DNA from 3 places in the Burkholderia alba genome. Region 3 is predicted to be linked to each of the others. Evidence: riboswitches for the same ligand, from Rfam matches in the RefSeq annotation. Region 3 holds a riboswitch; each other region holds the start of a gene.
The links. A riboswitch is a leader RNA that binds a small molecule or an ion and turns the genes downstream of it on or off. The one in region 3 is predicted to bind manganese.

Region 1 (2,193 bases), on a different contig from region 3:
GGCGCCGCATACGCGTCGCCCGCGCTCGGCCTGCTGAGCCTGTGCGGCGCGGCGGCGATGTTCTTCGTCGTTCAGTCGATCGTCTTCACGTTTCCGTCGTCGCGTCTGAGCGGCAGCGCGCTCGCGGGCGGGCTCGGGCTCGTCAACACCTGCGGTCTGCTGGGCGGTTTCGTCGGGCCGACCGTGGTCGGCGCCATCGAACAGACGACGGGCAATGCGAAGAACGGCCTCGCGCTGCTCGCCGCCGCGCTGCTGCTCGCGGCGATTGCAAGCCTGCGCCTGCGACAGGGTCATGAAACGACCGCCCGGCCGGGTTGAGGCCGCACTCGATGGCGCAATCCGGGCGCATTGCCGGACTCCGCCCCCCGGGCAGCCGCGCATCCCTTTTCGACCGCAGCGCCCGACTGAACCGGCGTGATCCCGGCGTAAGCACGGTCGATCAGCTGAAAATCTGCAGGTGCTCGGCGAGAATGGTGCCGCCGATCGCGATCAGCACTACACCGCCGGCGATCTCCGCCCGCCGCCCCACGACCCGGCCGATGACGCGCCCGAGCATCACGCCGATCGTCACCATCACCATGGTGGCAAGACCGATCGCCGCGGCCGTCGAGTAGATGTTGACGTCGACGAACGCGAGACCCGCGCCGACCGCCATCGCATCGATGCTCGTGGCGAAGCCGGTCATTGCCAGCAGCCAGAACGAATGCGTCGCGGGTTTCTCCACGTCCTCTTCCTTCGCGGTGAGGCCGTTGACGATCATGCGAGCGCCGAGGACGAACAGCAGCGTGAAGGCGATCCAGTGATCCCACGCGGAGACGTATTGCGCGGCGGCCTTGCCGAGGAACCACCCGATCAGGGGCGTCAGCGCTTCGATGACACCGAAGATCAGCCCGGTCCGGATCGCCTCGCTCCAGCGAGGGCGATGGAGCGTGGCGCCTTTGCCGATAGCGGCGGCGAAGGCGTCGGTGGACATGGCAAAGGCAAGGAACAGCGTGGCGACGGGATTCATAAGAGTAAGCGCTCAAGGTCGGGCTGAAAACCACGACACACCGCCGCGCCCGACCGGTCGCGTGGTGTGTCGATGGTCTTGCCAACCGAACGGCTACCTGCGCCACGGTCTGTGCGACCGAGAATGTTGACGCAGGCGCTTCCACGCAGATGGAAGCCGGCTACTCCCCAAAGACAGCCGCGAGCATACCACGGTCGAAAGGCTGGTGTAATACATGGAGCCGCCGTGACGCCCTTTTCGAGACAGGAATGGCGGGCGGGCGCCGGGCCGAGCACCGCGCCGGGATACCTGGCGGTCCGCAAGAGGACTACACTGGGGCCACGCATCGCAGGAGAGCGCCATGCTTCAGCCCGACCCCGAATCCACTTTCCGCGGCTTGCCGCTGACTGCCGAGCAGGATGCGGAAGTCCGGCACTACATCAAGGTCCGGACCCAGCGCGGCCTGCCGTGGGATACGCCGGAGCTGACCGCGATGCTGCGCGACATGATGCAGCCGCCGGGCGACGATGCGGACGAACCCGACATCCTGCCCGACGAAACGCGGGCGGCGGCAGAACGGGCGACGTCGTCGATCGACGACGCGATGGATCCCATCGAGGCGAACGAGGAATGGCAGGCCGCAATGGAGGTCGAAAACATGAAGGGCCCGAAGCGCTAGCTGGCGCGGCAAGCGTCTTTCACGCGGTACGAGCCGAGCGGCCCCCGCCCTGCGCGGCCGATACCCGCCCGCCGACCGGCGACGTCATCCTGCACTCACGCCCAAAGGAGCCCCCATGCGCCTGATCGACCCCTCCGAACACGGGGATTACCTCGCGATCCTGCACCGCAACGGGTATACCGCGGACGATTTCGATCTCCGGCAAACCGACACGACCGAGCCGAAAGGCGACGAGGTCATCGGCCTGAAGGGCATGATCGCCCTCACCCGCCGCGCGACCGGCGTATCGAAGGACTACGCATGGGGCGACGAAGGCGACTGGCTGGCGTACTTCGGGCAGGATCTGGAAGCCGGCGAGTTCGACAAACCGGGCTGAAACGCCGACGTCACCCCGGCGCCGACCGCCGCGCCCTCATCGCGGCCAGCACGGTGCCCACCGCCGCCGCATACGTGACGAACCCGATCGCGGCCACCGCCCACAATGCCACCGACCAGCGCAGCGTCAGCATTGCCGCTGCTCCTGCCA
Region 2 (2,193 bases), on a different contig from region 3:
GCGCGTAGGTGTACGCGAGGGCCGCAATCAGCATCGCACCCGCGTGCGTCGACATGTGCAGCCCGTCGGCGACCAGTGCCAGCGAACCAAAGAGGCTGCCGCCGACAATCTCGGCCACCATCATGGCACTGCACAGCGCAATGACCATCCAGGTCCTGCGCTCGTTTTCCTCGTGGGCGGCGCCCAGGAAGATGTGGTCGTGCCCCGCCCCCAAGGCGGCGTCTTCAAACTTGCTCATGCTTTTCTCACTTGAAGTAGCTGTGGACTACCTCGATTAACTGTTCGGTGCCGCTGCCATGTTCGTCGTCCGGCTCGGCGTCAACCAGATGGGTGCGGATGTGGTCCTCCAGCACGACGGCGAGCAGCCCGTTCATCGCACCCCGACAACTGGTGACCTGCTGCAGCACTTCCATGCAGCCGCGCTCTTCCTCAAGCGCACGCTCAATGGCTTCAACCTGCCCCTTTATCCTGCGAATGCGGTTGAGCAGCTTCTGTTTTTCGCGAATCGTATGGCTCATGTCCGTTCTCCCGTTGCGGGCGCAGTGTAGCATCTATAGGGTAGGGGGGTATGCTAAAATGCACTTTCCCCTTTAGGTGGCACACCTTTATAATCGCGGCCCTCTTCGGGGAGTAGCCGCTCCGGACACGATGTCCGGGGGCATACGTCAACATACTTGTCAGCCTGACCGCGACATGGCGTGTGCAGCGCAAGCCTGGCAAGACCGATGACGTGTATCCCTACCGGACCGGGTCGCAGGGGTGCGTGTCATCGCGTGTTGACTGCGCGGCCCGGTAATAACAAGCCCCATGGAATCCTTCCTTGCCTCGACCAGAGTGGTCGCCCTTGCCGAAATTCCCAGCTGCTCTCACTCGTTCTCGCGGCCCGTTATCGCAAGCCCATTCCGATCGTGCTCGGCGTTTTCGTCGCAACGCTGGTCAATCACGGGTTTTCCGGCGCGCTGGGCGCGTGGCTCGCGAACGTCATCAATCCCCATGTCATGAACTGGGCCGTTGTCGCGTCATTCGCACTGATGGCCATCTGGATTCTGATTCCAGACAAGCTAGACGAGACAGATGCCGTCACGAAGAGACATATGGACGTGTTCGGCACGACAGTGGTGACGTTCTTCCTTGCCGAAATGAGCGACAAGACACAGGTGGTGACGGTTGCGCTGGCCGCGCGCTTTCACGAGTTTTTTGGAGTCGTTGCCGGTACGACGTTGGGCATGATGCTCGCGAATGTCCCCGTCATCTATCTCGGGCACAAGTTCGCTGACCGCTTGCCGACAAAGGCGGTGCATATCGTCGCGGCGATCATATTCGTGGTGCTAGGTGGCTTCGCGCTCAGAACGGCGCTCTATCCGGATGCTCACCCGATGTTCTGATGCCCCCGGAAGGCCGAGGTGCGCCATAAAGCTGCCAGTCGCTTCGCCGCCTTGAGCGTCGCCTCTTGGCCGAATCCGGAAATCGAAGCGGGTCGGCGGACACCGTGACGCACGTCGGCCTCGAACTTCCGTTCCCGACCCGTTGCGGTCAGTCGCACAGCACATTCGGTAAAGGATCGCCGGATGCGGGTATTGGCAGCCCCGGCCTCCTCGTATCTGATGAATTGCTATCAGTTTCGCTTGGGGTTCCACGCCTTATGTACAAACTCAAGACGGTTGCCATCCAGGTCGGCAACATTGGCGGCGTAGTATCCGGGGGCGAAGTAGGTACGATCTGCTGGCTTCCCCTCATCGATGCCGCCGGCTTTGATTGCTGCTGCGTAGGCGGCGTCAACCAGTTCAGTCGTGTCGCAGACGATCCCGAGGTAAAGGCCAGTCTCGCCGTGCTTGCGTTGACGTAGCCAGATGCTCGATCCAACACCCTTTCCGCTACCGTAAACATCGTCGCCGATGCCATAAAGATCCGGGATGCCATCCGGGCCCGAGGCGGAGTCGTAGTTGCCGAACACCTTCCAGCCCAGCGGCTTCAAGGCTTCCGAATAGAACGTCATCGCCTTGTCGATGTCGGTGACTGAGATGTAGACGTGGTCGATCATTGGTGTCCTTCGAGGTGGATGGCTGCTGGGGGTCCAACTATATCGGAGGATAGCGTAATGTTCATGCACTAGCTGGCTCGATCGAGCGTCTCTTGTTGGCCGAATCCGGAAATCGAAGCGGGTCGGCGGACACCGTGACGCACGTCGGCCTC
Region 3 (2,193 bases):
CGACGACAGCGCCGCGCTGATCGACCGCTGGCATGGCCACGGCCGGCAGATGTACGCGCTGACGCCGCGCTTCGCGCCGACCTCGACGGAAGCCCAGCTCGAAGCCTGCGGCGAGCTGGCGCGCAAGCATCCGGATGTCTTCCTGCAGAGCCACGTCGCGGAAAACACCGACGAGGTGAAATGGGCGGCGGCGCTGTTCCCGGGCCATCGCAGCTATCTCGACATCTACGATCACTACGGGATGCTCAGGCGCCGCGCGGTGTACGGCCACTGCATCTATCTCGACGACGAGGATCGGCGCCGGATGGCGCAGACGGGCACGACGGTCGCGCATTGCCCGACGTCGAACTTCTTCCTCGGCAGCGGCCTGTTCGATTTCGACAAGGCGGGCGAATACGGCGTGCCGGTCACGCTCGCGACCGATGTCGGCGGCGGCACGTCGTTCTCGATGCTGCAGACGATGAACGAAGCGCACAAGGTCGCCCGGCTGTCCGGTCATCACCTGACGGCGACCCGGATGTTCTGGCTCGCGACGGCGGGCGCGGCGCAGGCGCTCGACCTCGGCGACCTCGTCGGCACGCTCGCGCCGCGCTCGGAAGCCGACTTCGTCGTGCTCGATCCGGCCGCGACGCCGCTGCTCGCGCGCCGCACCGCGCATGCCGAATCGCTGGAGGCGCTGCTGTTCGCGCTCGCGCTGCTCGGCGACGACCGCGCGGTGTATCGCACCTATGCGGCAGGCCGCTGCGCCCACCAGCGCGATACCGCGCGCGGCGCGCATCGCCAGGCGCAGGCAAGCGCCGTGCCCGCCTGAACGACGGGATCGCTGCGCGGGGGCCGGGGCGGCGCCGCTGCGTTGCCCCCTTCCGTTCCCCCGCGCCCTCGACGGCGCCCCGCTCCGGGGCGCCGTTTCTACATCGACAGTCCCGCTTTCCAGCGCTAAAAATCGCGTGTTAGAATCCGCTCCTCATTGGGGAGTAGCCGCTTCGCTCGATCGGCGCCAGTACGGCGCACCGCATCGATGACGGGGGCGTCCGTCAACAGACTTGGCCATCGCGGCCATGGCGGACGCAGCAAACATAGTTGGCCTGGCGAGACCGATGATTCACTGCGCGCCGCAAATGGGCCCGGCGCGCGGCGGATCGTCGCTCGCATGCAACCAGGCCCGAGGATATTCTCCCCCGTGAATCAAGCCTTCCTGATCTCCACCGGCGCCGTCGCGCTTGCCGAAATCGGCGACAAAACCCAACTGCTTTCCCTGGTGCTCGCGGCCCGCTACCGCAAGCCGATTCCGATCATCCTCGGCGTGCTAGCCGCGACCCTGATCAATCACGCGTGCGCGGGCGCGCTCGGCGAATGGCTCGGCGCGTACGTCACGCCGTCGGTGATGCGCTGGGCGCTCGCCGCGTCGTTCATCGGGATGGGTCTGTGGATTCTCGTGCCGGACAAGCTCGACGCCGACGAAGCCAACGCGAACCGCTCGAAGCTCGGCGTGTTCGGCGCGACCTTCGTCGCGTTCTTCCTCGCGGAAATGGGCGACAAGACGCAGCTCGCCACCGTCGCGCTGGCCGCGCGCTTCCAGGATTACGTCGGAGTGGTCGCGGGCACGACCTTCGGGATGATGCTCGCGAACGTGCCGGCGATCGTGCTGGGCGACCGCTTCGCGCACCGGCTGCCGACGCGCGTCGTGCATGGCATCGCCGCCGTGATGTTCGTCGTGCTGGGCGCGCTCGCGCTGTTCGGGGTAGGGGTCTGATCGTGAACCCGGCCGCGACGCGGCCGGGCAGGCGCCCGCGGCAACGCGGGCGGTAGCCGGGCGGCCGGCGCCCGGCTTACAGCGGCATTACTTCGGCGCGGCGCCGGAAGCCGGCGCGGCCGGCACCGCCCGCTCGTTGGCGCCCGGCGCCGCCTGCACGCCGCCTTTGTCGACCGGCAGCCGCACCGAATGCACGATGCCGTTGCCGAGCGGGAAATCGGCGAGCGCGGCGCGCACGAGATACGGCATTGCCCGCAGCAGCGACGACCCTTCGCCCGAGTTGCGGGCCGACACGTTATAGACCTCCTTGCCCGTCGCGCGATCGGTGATCCGGATGTCGAGCGTGCGGTCGAAGATCTGGTAGGTCTGGTTCACGTAGGCCGGCGGATACGGCCCCCACGGGCCGAACGGTCCCCACGGGCCGCCGCGCCAGTACGGAC

Region 1: another riboswitch for manganese. It lies ahead of mntP (manganese efflux pump MntP); the one in region 3 lies ahead of RZR99_RS04225 (TMEM165/GDT1 family protein).
Region 2: another riboswitch for manganese. It lies ahead of RZR99_RS19270 (TMEM165/GDT1 family protein); the one in region 3 lies ahead of RZR99_RS04225 (TMEM165/GDT1 family protein).

Annotation. Positions count from the first base shown of each region.
Region 1 is NZ_JAWJWL010000010.1:223,802-225,994, forward strand. It holds gene RZR99_RS14115 (MFS transporter) at 1-318, shown strand, start outside; gene mntP (manganese efflux pump MntP) at 440-1,009, opposite strand; yybP-ykoY riboswitch at 1,016-1,190, opposite strand; gene RZR99_RS14125 (hypothetical protein) at 1,350-1,667, shown strand; gene RZR99_RS14130 (transcriptional regulator) at 1,783-2,043, shown strand; gene RZR99_RS14135 (MFS transporter) at 2,054-2,193, opposite strand, start outside.
Region 2 is NZ_JAWJWL010000016.1:114,690-116,882, reverse strand. It holds gene dmeF (CDF family Co(II)/Ni(II) efflux transporter DmeF) at 1-238, opposite strand, end outside; gene RZR99_RS19275 (metal/formaldehyde-sensitive transcriptional repressor) at 246-518, opposite strand; yybP-ykoY riboswitch at 619-794, shown strand; partial or broken gene RZR99_RS19270 (TMEM165/GDT1 family protein) at 808-1,385, shown strand; gene RZR99_RS19265 (VOC family protein) at 1,616-2,041, opposite strand.
Region 3 is NZ_JAWJWL010000003.1:174,716-176,908, reverse strand. It holds gene guaD (guanine deaminase) at 1-811, shown strand, start outside; yybP-ykoY riboswitch at 958-1,087, shown strand; gene RZR99_RS04225 (TMEM165/GDT1 family protein) at 1,181-1,753, shown strand; gene RZR99_RS04220 (DUF4136 domain-containing protein) at 1,841-2,193, opposite strand, start outside.